2 linked regions of the Hahella sp. HNIBRBA332 genome follow. The protein of the gene in region 1 interacts with the protein of each later gene in a pairwise test. Links are inferred from orthologs where the notes say so. Each region holds a gene or a part of one and is shown on either strand. Other genes may lie near its edges.

Evidence for each region.
Region 2: the proteins of O5O45_RS15350 (region 1) and tusA interact in binary tests that used the Escherichia coli proteins (3 or more experiments, as listed by UniProt). The link is inferred for Hahella sp. HNIBRBA332 from one-to-one orthologs.

The regions. Positions count from the first base shown.
Region 1 is NZ_CP132203.1:3,461,686-3,467,081, forward strand. Bases 2,621-5,396 are described here. They hold O5O45_RS15350 (IscS subfamily cysteine desulfurase), read right to left. Parts: upstream 4,712-5,396; coding sequence 3,530-4,711; downstream 2,621-3,529. Other genes in these bases: rlmN (dual-specificity RNA methyltransferase RlmN), read right to left, coding at 2,621-2,782; ndk (nucleoside-diphosphate kinase), read right to left, coding at 2,853-3,281; iscR (Fe-S cluster assembly transcriptional regulator IscR), read right to left, coding at 4,786-5,265; cysE (serine O-acetyltransferase), read right to left, coding at 5,344-5,396. Also shown: O5O45_RS15330 (RodZ domain-containing protein), read right to left, coding at 1-761; type IV pilus biogenesis/stability protein PilW, read right to left, coding at 763-1,590; more of rlmN, read right to left, coding at 1,646-2,620. UniProt on the Escherichia coli protein: Master enzyme that delivers sulfur to a number of partners involved in Fe-S cluster assembly, tRNA modification or cofactor biosynthesis. Catalyzes the removal of elemental sulfur from cysteine to produce alanine.
Region 2 is NZ_CP132203.1:1,116,823-1,122,221, forward strand. What follows is about bases 2,621-5,399. They hold tusA (sulfurtransferase TusA), read left to right. Parts: upstream 2,621-3,767; coding sequence 3,768-4,031; downstream 4,032-5,399. Other genes in these bases: rlmM (23S rRNA (cytidine(2498)-2'-O)-methyltransferase RlmM), read left to right, coding at 2,621-3,280; O5O45_RS05240 (antibiotic biosynthesis monooxygenase family protein), read right to left, coding at 3,364-3,648; O5O45_RS05250 (DMT family transporter), read right to left, coding at 4,036-4,923; dsbD (protein-disulfide reductase DsbD), read right to left, coding at 4,968-5,399. Outside these bases: ccoN (cytochrome-c oxidase, cbb3-type subunit I), read right to left, coding at 1-857; O5O45_RS05230 (alpha/beta family hydrolase), read left to right, coding at 1,412-2,038; more of rlmM, read left to right, coding at 2,129-2,620. UniProt on the Escherichia coli protein: Sulfur carrier protein involved in sulfur trafficking in the cell. Part of a sulfur-relay system required for 2-thiolation during synthesis of 2-thiouridine of the modified wobble base 5-methylaminomethyl-2-thiouridine (mnm(5)s(2)U) in tRNA.

The sequences.
Region 1 (5,396 bases):
GTCACTTTACCCACCACCGCTTGAGGCGCTGAAGATTCCAAAGCTGTCGAAGGCGCAGGGTCTACCGAAGCAGGGGCCCCTGTCGCAGTAGAGGGCGGCTCACTGACCGAAGGCTCAGCAGTGTTACTGTCTTCGGGTTGAAGAAAATCTTCGGGGGATGGCTCCTGATCATCTTCTTCACGACCTGAACCGTCCAGCGGCATTGACTCAACCTCCGGGACGGAGGTGTCTTGCTCAACAGCCGGAACAAGCGGCTCAATTACGTCACTACTACGCTCAGGAGCAACCGTAATCTCGCTTGAAGCTTCCGATTCCTGCGGGGTTGATCCAACTTTCTCTGTGGAAACCAGTTCGCGCCCCGATAGGAAGAAGTAAATGAGTCCCGCCGCTACCGCCAAAGCCAATAGTATCAGCCACAATCCGCCGCCATGCTTAGGCTTCTCCTCATAAGAGGGGGCAGGAGCTGCTCTTTCTTCAGTAAAGCCACCATCTTCCAGAGATAACTCTTGCTCCAGATCTTCGATCACCCGGTCCTCGGACAGGTTAACCAAGCGGGCGTATGCTCTGACGTACCCTTTCAAGAATACCAGTCCAGGGAGCTGACTGTGTTCGCCATCCTCGATGGCTTTCACATAACGTGGAATAACATGCAGCCGTTCGGCGGTTTCCGGTATGCTCCAGCCCAAACTCTCCCTGGCCTGACGCAATCGGCTGCCCGGTCGGTCATTAGCGGCGGGATTGGATGCGGCCTCGGACGACATATCAACTACTTCCTTTCATCGTTTTATATTCAGCGGAGTTGGGAAACATGTTCTTTAACAACAACATCAAAGATGCTTCCTCATTCAAATCCTTCTTCTCCCTGGCGATTTTTATTCCCAACGCCAAGCTTGCGGGGGAGTGCGAAGCCCCGCCTCTGCGCACTGCCTCCCAGAATGAACTATATAGTTTATCTGCCTGCGACAATCCGCCCTTATCAAAATATAAGGAAGCCAAGGCGTATACCACATCAGGTTGTCCATGCCTCAACGTCAGCGACTTCTCATAGGCTCTAATCGCGGGCTCTATTTCTCCCATTCGCAAACGAATAAGACCAATGTTACTAAACACCTGGGCCCTGCTTTCATAACTTACGTCTTCAGAAGCTCGTTCTAGCTGTTCAACTGCTTCCTTGTAACGACCTTCCTCATAAAGATAAGCCGCGTAGTAAGTACGTCCCCGAGTAAAGTTAGAGTCAGAGCGAAGCGCGGATTTAAATTGTTTCTCAGCCAGCAGTGACTCTTTCTGTCGCTGATACACCAAACCAAGAGCCGCAAGCGCCTCAGCATTATCAGACTTGATTTCTAGCGCTCGCTTCAGTTTCTGCAAGGCGCTATCCAAGTCACCCTGCTGATAATACGCCAACCCCAGTTGAACATATTGCTGAGACGCTTTTTCTTCAGACGCTTTATTGGTGTACGGCCCTGTAACAGTCGTAACGCACCCTGCAAGCACGCCGCCCAATACCATCGCCAATACTGCAGTTTTAATAGTACGCTTGACGTTTTCCATTTTTCTCAACTTAGCTATCAATTCCTGCGTTATTTTCAATGTAATAAACAGCCTTGCATCGTAGGGACCTGAAGCTATGCCTCCATCAATCTAATTAGACGGAAGCTCTGCCGTCAGGGGAAACATTAATATTTTGCAGAGGGATATATTTCTGACTTCTTCGCGTTCTGTCCTCAACCCGCCCTACCAACTGGCCGCATGCCGCATCAATATCATCGCCGCGCGTAGTTCGAATGGTCGCCACATAGCCTGCATCGCTCAACACCTTTTGGAACCTTAATGTCGCGTTTCGGGAGGGACGCTCATAACCGCTATTAGGGAACGGGTTGAATGGGATCAGGTTAATTTTACATGGTAAGTCGCGTAATAAGTCTCGCAACTCACGTGCGTGTGTTTCGCTGTCGTTTACGCCTGCAATCAAGGTGTATTCAACCGTAATGCGACGTTTATCAGAAAGTTTGCCCAGATAACGATGGCAAGCCGCCAACAACTCTTCTATTGGGTACTTTTTATTGACCGGAACCAGAACATCTCGCAACGGGTTATTTGGCGCATGCAGGGAGATTGCGAGGGAGACGTCGGTAACATCACCCAGCTTATCGAGGGCCGGGACAAGTCCGGAGGTGCTGACAGTCAAGCGGCGCTTGGAAATACCAAAGCCAAAATCGTCCATCATGACGTCGCAGGCGCGCACGACGTTGTCGAAATTCAATAAGGGCTCGCCCATTCCCATAAAGACAACGTTCGTGACGTAACGCTCTTTGGACAAGTCATAATCGCCAAAAGATCTCGCCGCAACCCACAACTGACCGATTATTTCAGCGGAACTCAGGTTACGATTGAACCCCTGCTTTCCAGTTGAACAGAAACTGCAATCCAGCGAGCATCCAATCTGGGAGGAAACGCACAATGTACCCCGGCCATTATCCGGGATATAGACAGTTTCAATACTGTTGCCGCCAGCCAATCGCATAACCCACTTACGGGTGCCGTCGGCAGAAATATCTTCATATATAACTTCAGGCACGGAAACTTCAGCTACATCTTTCAGTTTTTCCCGTAATGCCTTACTCATATTCGTCATGAGGTCAAAGTCAGATACGCCAAGATGATACATCCACTTCATCAATTGAGTGGCGCGGAATTTTTTCTCTCCCAACGACTCGAAAAAAGATTCGAGATCGGAACGATTCATTCCCAATAAGTTAATTTTAGCGTTGGCGCCTGACATGCTTTACCTCTTAAAAAGAGTGCAGCGATAATGCTGCACTCGATTAGTTGCCTCGACTGATAATTTTATATCAGCTGCGTGGGCAGATTTCGTTCTCGCTGAAGAAATAAGCTACTTCGCGCTCAGCAGACGCTGCAGAGTCAGAGCCATGCACCGCGTTTGCGTCAATAGAGGAAGCGAAATCCGCGCGAATAGTGCCTGGCTCAGCTTCTTTGGGGTTGGTTGCGCCCATAAGTTGACGGTTCAGAGCGATGGCGTTTTCACCTTCCAGCGCTTGAACAACAACAGGACCAGAAGTCATGAAAGCAACCAGATCAGGGAAGAATCCGCGCTCTTTGTGTTCAGCATAAAAGCCTTCAGCCTGCTCTTGCGACAGGTGCAGCATTTTTGCAGCCACAATACGCAGACCGGCCTTCTCAAAACGCGAATAGATTTCGCCGATTACATTTTTAGCCACTGCGTCAGGCTTGATGATTGATAGCGTACGTTCTACGGCCATCGATATGCTCTCCAAAATCAGGGTTATAACAACTTTAGGTTTATATTCTGAACAGGCGATTATACGCATGTTCCGGGGAAAGTTACACTCCGCTCCTAGCACGAAAAAGGCTTCAGTGACACAAGTGTCAAATGAGCGGCATTCGCGATAACGGACGCCAGATACTTTCAGTCTGAAATTGCATCAGGCGCATATTTAAATTTTGTTAACAAGAGCCAAGAAAGCGCTCTCGATTAAGGTCTGTGGCGTTAACCGCCCAGCTTGGCCTTCCACGCAGGAGATAATTCACGCAATTTATTCACTGCAGTAATAATGACATCCGCGGCGACATCAACATCTTCTTCTTGAGTAAAACGCCCCATAGAGATACGTAGGGAACTGAGCGCCAACTCATCCGGCACGCCAACTCCCCTCAACACATAAGAGGGCTCAAGCGAAGCGGACGTGCAAGCAGAACCTGTTGAAACCGCAAGATCTCGCATCGCCATCAACAGCGACTCGCCATCGACATATCCGAAACTGATATTCAATGTGCCCGGCAGCCTTTGGGAATCCGAGCCGTTCAGGTGGATTTCCGGCAATACAGAGAGCGCTCGCCACAATCTGTCACGCAACCCCGCCAGTCGCTCAGCCTCTCCCATCAGGCTTTGCCCAGCCAACTCAAAAGCGACGCCCATGCCAACAATTTGGTGAGTTGGCAGCGTACCGGAACGCATGCCCCGCTCATGGCCGCCACCATGGATCTGAGCATCCACGCCGACAAATGGATTTCTTCGAACGTAGAGCGCTCCTATACCTTTAGGCCCGTATATTTTATGCGCACAGCAAGACAACAGGTCGACAGGCATGGTTTTCATATCGACAACCAACTTGCCCACGGACTGCGCCGCATCCACATGAAAAAAAGCTTGATGCCCACGCAACAGCTCACCAATTGCCTGAATATCGTTAACACTACCCAGTTCGTTATTGGCGTGCATCAGGGAAACGAGAATAGTGTCGTCACGCAATGCATCCTTAACTGACTGCGGACTGACGACGCCATCTTTGCCCGGTTTCAGATAAGTCACGTCGTAACCCTGCTTTTCCAGATAGGCGCAGGGATCCAGCACAGCCTTGTGCTCTATGGCGCTGGTAATGATATGGCGGCCTTTTTCAGCGTAACGACTCGCCACGCCTTTAATAGCGAGGTTATCCGCTTCTGTCGCACCAGAAGTCCAAACAATCTCCCGAGGATCGGCGCCAATCAGGTCCGCCACTTGGCGACGCCCTTTTTCCACCATCTCTTCTGCACGCCAGCCGTAAATATGCGAACGGGACGCCGGGTTGGCGAAGACGCCATCCAACGTCAAGCAATTGCTCATCGCCTCAGCGACTCTGGGGTCCACCGGCGTAGTGGCGGCATAGTCGAGATATATAGGTTTCTTCATTATTTCAATTATCCATATCCAAGTACTTCAGCGCTCCCCGCGCCTGCATCACCAATGACGCGAGAGAAACCAGGTTAGCCGATATCGACCAAAGAAATACCTGTTTCGCCCGCTCGTTTTCTTTCAGCCTGCCTCTCAGCAATTTCTTGCACAGCCCGACTGGAGACCAACTCCTCCAGGCTGATACTACTGAGGTAATCGTGAATACGCTCACTGAGATCCTGCCACAAGTGGTGGGTTAGACAGATTTCACCGCCCTGACAGTCCCCTTTTCGCCCACATCTCGTCGCATCAATAGATTCGTTAACCGCTTCAATAATGTCAGCTACCGCCGTCTCACCGAGTGGACGCGCCAACTTATAACCACCGCCGGGCCCTCTGACACTGGACACCAGACGATTACGCCTTAATTTGGCGAACAATTGCTCAAGATATGAAAGCGAGATGCCCTGACGCGCCGAGATATCCGCCAGACTAACAGGACCGCTATCACCGTGCAGCGCCAAATCCAGCATGGCGGTCACCGCATAGCGGCCTTTGGTGGTCAAGCGCATGATCAAACCCCTAATTAATTTAGGGCATTATGAAATGACCCTGCAAACTGATCAAGTATTACGGATTATGTCGTCAAGCTACTTATCTTCGCGGACACACTCAAAGTCCTCGCTCTTCAGAGGAGGCAGTT
Region 2 (5,399 bases), 2.3 Mb from region 1 along the record:
CCCCAGGAAGGAGCCAGCAGAATCAGGGACATAACCATCCCTGCGCTTTGCGCCCAGTCAGGCAGTGCGCTGTAGTGCAAATGGTGCGCGCCGGCCCATACGTAGATACTGATCAACGCCCAGAAGTGAACGATGGACAGACGGTAGGAGTAAACTGGACGCTCCGCCTGCTTGGGTACGAAGTAATACATGATGCCCAGGAAGCCGGCGGTCAGGAAGAAGCCTACCGCGTTGTGGCCCCACCACCACTGCACCATCGCGTCGATTGCGCCTGCGTAAATGGAGTAAGACTTCATGGCGGAAACGGGAATCGCCATGCTGTTGCCGATGTGCAGAACGGCGACAGTAATAATGAATGCGCCGAAGAACCAGTTAGCGACATATATATGCTTGCTTTTGCGCTTGGCGACCGTGCCAAAGAAAACGATAGCGTACGCCACCCAGACAACCGCGATCAAAATGTCGATCGGCCATTCCAGCTCAGCGTATTCTTTGGACGTGGTGTAACCCAGAGGCAGCGTGATAGCGGCCAGTACGATAATCGCCTGCCAGCCCCAGAAGGTGAAGCTAGCCAGACCGTTGGAAAACAGAGACGCCTGACTGGTGCGTTGGACTACATAGTAGGAAGTTGCGAAAAGTGCGCAGCCGCCGAAGGCGAATATAACGGCGTTAGTGTGCAGAGGTCTCAATCGACCGAAGTGGAACCATGGATAGTGAGTATTTAGCTCCGGCCAGACCAGCTGTGCTGCGATAAGCACGCCGACAGCCATGCCCACTATACCCCAAACAACTGTCATGATGGCGAACTGACGCACCACCTTGTAGTTGTAGGTTTCGTTAGCACTTACTGTATTCATTAGTGACTATTCCTACCCTGAGTTGATTAATACGGCGCAAACCTGCTGGCGAGTTCGTTATGCTTTTGCAATGTTGAGTTGTCGCCCAGTTCGAATGTCAGGCTTTCAGGATCCAGAAACCAGGGGCCTCTTTTTCCTCCCCCTCGACAGCGGGCCGAAGCATAAGAGCTGCGCAATAGGGCTGTCAACTGAATATGCTTGGCCAAGTCATTATCTCCACATATTTTTTCCCCTGCTTGATATGCATCAAACGCGTTATAAACCGGAGGGCGGATGCGTTAGTTCAGAAGGGGAGCGTCTGTCTTCGACTTTACTGCAAGGGAAGTCTTAGGGCATGTGAAGCAATGACCAAAGGACAGGAAATCCCTCTCACCCAATGCCTAAATAACTACTAGAAATAATAGATGATTTTTGGCTTATTTCTGGTCAATTTTATATGGGATGACTCCTTCCTTTAATAAAGGAGGCGAGATCGTGATAATAGCGGCCTTCGCGCAAAGATGAATATTTGTTCAGATCGCAGTCTTTATTGGTTTTTGGTTGAGGGAGGGCGCATGCGCTTCATGGTCGACGGTCCGGAACAGGCCGGGAAAGTTCTTTTATTCGCTCATGGCGCCGGCGCGCCGATGGACTCTGATTTCATGTCCTTTATTACACGGGAGATCAGCACCGGTGGCGTTAAGGTCGTGCGCTTTGAGTTTCCCTACATGCAGGAGCGCCGCGATAACGGAAAGAAGCGCCCGCCGGACCGTCAGGAGAAGTTGCTGAGCTGCTTCGCAGGGGCGCTGGAGAACTGCCCTCCTGACAGGGAGATTTTTTTGGCGGGCAAGTCCATGGGGGGGCGCATGGCCAGTATGCTGGCGGCGGATTTACCGGAAGGCGATTCCAGGGTGCAAGGTTGGCTGGCGTTTGGTTATCCCTTTCATCCCCCTGGCAAACCGGAAAAGCTCAGGACTGAGCACTTGGCGGATATTTCACTTCCCGGGTTGGTGCTGCAGGGCGAGCGGGATCCATTTGGCGATCGCTCTGAGAATATGGAGAAGTATTTGAACGAGCAAAGCGCTGTAGTCTGGCTGCCCGATGGCAATCATGATCTGGCTCCGCGCAAGGCTTCAGGCCTGACCAAAGAGCAAAACTGGCGAACGGCGGCGCAGGCGGCGTTGGCCTTTATGCTTCGCTGATTTGCCCGGGGCGATAGGATCGACGACAATAGCGGCCTTTACCCAGCCGCGCATTGGCGCGTCGATGAATTGATGATTGGAAATGCCCGGATGTCGCAAAAATACCCTGCCAGCTCTTCCCGTAAACGCTCTCCTTTAAGTTCCGGCAAATACTCCGCTATCGGACTTCTCGCCTACTGCCGACCTGGATTCGAAGCAGAATGCGCCCAGGAGCTGCAGAATATCGCCTCGCTGCAGTTTGTTTACGGTTACTCGAAAATAGAAAAGGGGGCAGGGGTTGTGTTTTGGCGCTGCTCCCAAGGCAATGCGCTGGATGTGTATAAAGAGATAGAGGTAAGTCGCTGCATTTTTGCGCGGCAAGTGTTTTGCGCGTTGCATGACCTCGAAATTGAAGACCCCACTGACCGTGTTTCGCCAGTGGTCGAAGCGCTGCGCGCCGGCGGCGCCTTCGGGTTCCTGCATATTGAAACGCCGTTGGAAGATGAAGCCGGCTCTTTGCAGAAATTAGCCAGGAAGCTGACGGCGCCGATGAGCGCGGCGTTGCGCAACGCGGGCGTGCTGAGCAAAACCAAGACGGATGAACTGCCTCAACTGCACTTGGTATGTTTGTCCGGTCAGCACATTATCGCCGCTTTGGCGATGTATCCCAACAGCAGCGCCTTACCGCTCGGTATTCCCCGTCTGCGGTTTCGCAATGAGGCTCCGAGTCGTTCCGCTCTGAAAATAGAAGAGGCGTTTCTCACCATGTTGACCCCTGCGGAACGTGAGTTCGTACTGAAGCGCGGTCAGCGGGGCGTGGATCTGGGCGCGGCGCCAGGCGGTTGGACCTGGTATATGGTGACTCAGGGCGTGAAGATGACGGCGGTCGATCATGGCGCTTTGCAGCAGGAACTTCTGGAAGATCCGGCGGTGACTTACGTCAGCGACGACGGATATGTCTATAAGCCACAGAAAAAAGTCGATTGGGTCGTATGCGATATCGTGGATAAGCCGAAACGGACGCTGGAGCGAATGGCGGATTGGTTGTGTTACGACTGGACCACCTATGCGTTGTTCAATCTCAAGTTGCCGATGAAAACGCGGATGGATGAAGTGGAGGCCTGTTTGCAACGGTTGCAGGAACGCCTTGTCGGTGCTGATATTGAGTCGGAAGTGCGCGTGAAGCAGTTATATCATGATCGCGAAGAAGTCACCGTGTTGGCGCTCACCGGACACTTTTTGACTGCGTTTCAGAAGCATTAACGCGCTGCTTGCGAGGATTGCAATCAGCGACGCTCGGGGGCTCAGGCCCCCGAGTCTCTGTTTGCTGCTCAGCCGGCTTTTCTTTAGGAGTGTTCCAGGATGGTGACTTTTTCTTCCCGGTCCATCATCGGAATCAGCTCCGCCATCAGCCTCTTACGCTCATCCGAGGTCTGCCAGGATTGCCAATCCTGCACTGAACGCCAAGTGGACCAAATCACCCGGTAATTGGGTTCGTTGGCGTTGCGCAGCGATTCACCAGATAGAAATCCGGGCGCCTGCACCGCCGCCTGCAGGATTTTTTTCGCGGTGTATTCGTAATTGGTTTCCAGGGTCTTGGCGATATGGCGCTCAATCAGCACGCGGATCATGAAGCTGTCCTCCGGTTTAGCAATGTTTGTTGTTATGAGTATAACAAGCAATCCCAAGCAATTGAGGCCGATGCGGCATTGACGGTGTATAATCGCCGCCACGTAATGGAGAGGTTGCAATGAACGACAGCAAGAGCGAAAACGTGGAATACTCAATCGACAGCGTCATGGATGTGTGCGGTCTGTTTTGTCCAGAGCCAGTCATGATGCTGCACAACCGTATCAATGACGTGGACGTGGGATGCGTTATCGAAGTATTGGCCACGGATCCATCCACCCAGAGAGATATCCCTAAATTCTGTCAGTTTCTGGGCCATGAATTGCTGGCTTCAGGCGAGCGGGACAAGCAGTTTTTTTATCACATACGCAAAGTCGGCAGCTGAAGCGTCAGCCTTTGGCGGTCGCAATTACCGGTTTTCTGGGGCGGCTATAGAAGAAGGTCAGTGCGCCAGCCAGGACAATCAGGCCGCTTCCGATCCAGAGCTCCAGGTATATCTCTTCACTCCAGATTAGCCATCCCAATAGGCCGGCAATTGGCAGCGACGCGTAGCTGTACAGGCCGATTTTGCCTGGCGAAGCCAGTGTATAGGCGTGGGTGGTTGATAGTTGGCCGACGGTCGCCAATATGGCGAATAGAAACAGCCAGACCAGGGTGGCCGGCTCCAGCGCCTGCCAGTACCAGAGCATGGGGATGCATGACAGTAGCGTGCTGAACAGGTTGAAATAGAAAACGATGCGGACGCTGGGCTCGGTAGAGCCCAGGCGGCCAATCACTACTTTGGCGCCGGCGGCGAACAGGGAGCCGCACAATCCCGCGAGGATGGCGAGGCGTCCTGCGGCGGCAAGGCTGTCCGGTTGCAGGATAATAATGACGCCTAGAAATCCCAAGCCCAGAGAAAACGCCAAAATTGGCGTTGGACGCTCGCGTAGCCAGACCCAGGCGATGACTGGAATAAATAGCGGCAGCATCAGCTTCAGCATGGTGGCTTCCGCCAAACGAATGGACGCGAAGGTGTAGATCAGACAGGAAAAGGCGGCGACGCCCAGGGCGGCGCGGAGAAAATGGAGCGGCAATCGCTGGGTTTTGAAGGCGCTACGCCCTGAGCGAAGTAGAAGCGGAGTAAGAAAAGCCAGACCGAAGAGATTGCGGAAAAACACCATCTGCCAGACGTGGGCTTCCAGGCTGATATGTTTCACCACCATGCCGGTAAGCACGAAAAAGCATTCGCCGAGAATGATGAACGCCACTCCCCGCAGGAAACGATCTTGCGGCATGCGCTGACAACCCTTAATGATGGATGATTGCGACGCCGGGCAGTTTATATATCTTTAACGTGATTAAGAAGCGCGTTTTTGGAGATTTCGCCCAGGAAGCGTTTGGACGCCAGTTCTGCGCCATTGGCGTCGAAGAAGACGAATGCGGGAGGTCCAAATATGCCGTAGCGTTTGAGCAGCGCCTGATTGCCTTGGTCGTTTTCAGTGACGTCCGCCTTGATAAGGTGAAAGCGGCTGAGTCCCGCTCGCACCTCTGGTAGAACGAAGGTCTCCCGTTCCATGATCTTGCAGCTGATGCACCAATCGGCGTAAAAATCCACCATGACGGGCTTGCCGCTGGCGGAGGCTTTGGCGACCTCTTGATCGAGCTGCTCTGGTGAGGTGACTTTGACAAAAGATAGCGGCTGTGCGGCTGATCCACCAGGGGCCGCCATCGCGGATTTGATCGCATAGGGCGCCAGAGGTTGCAGCGGGTC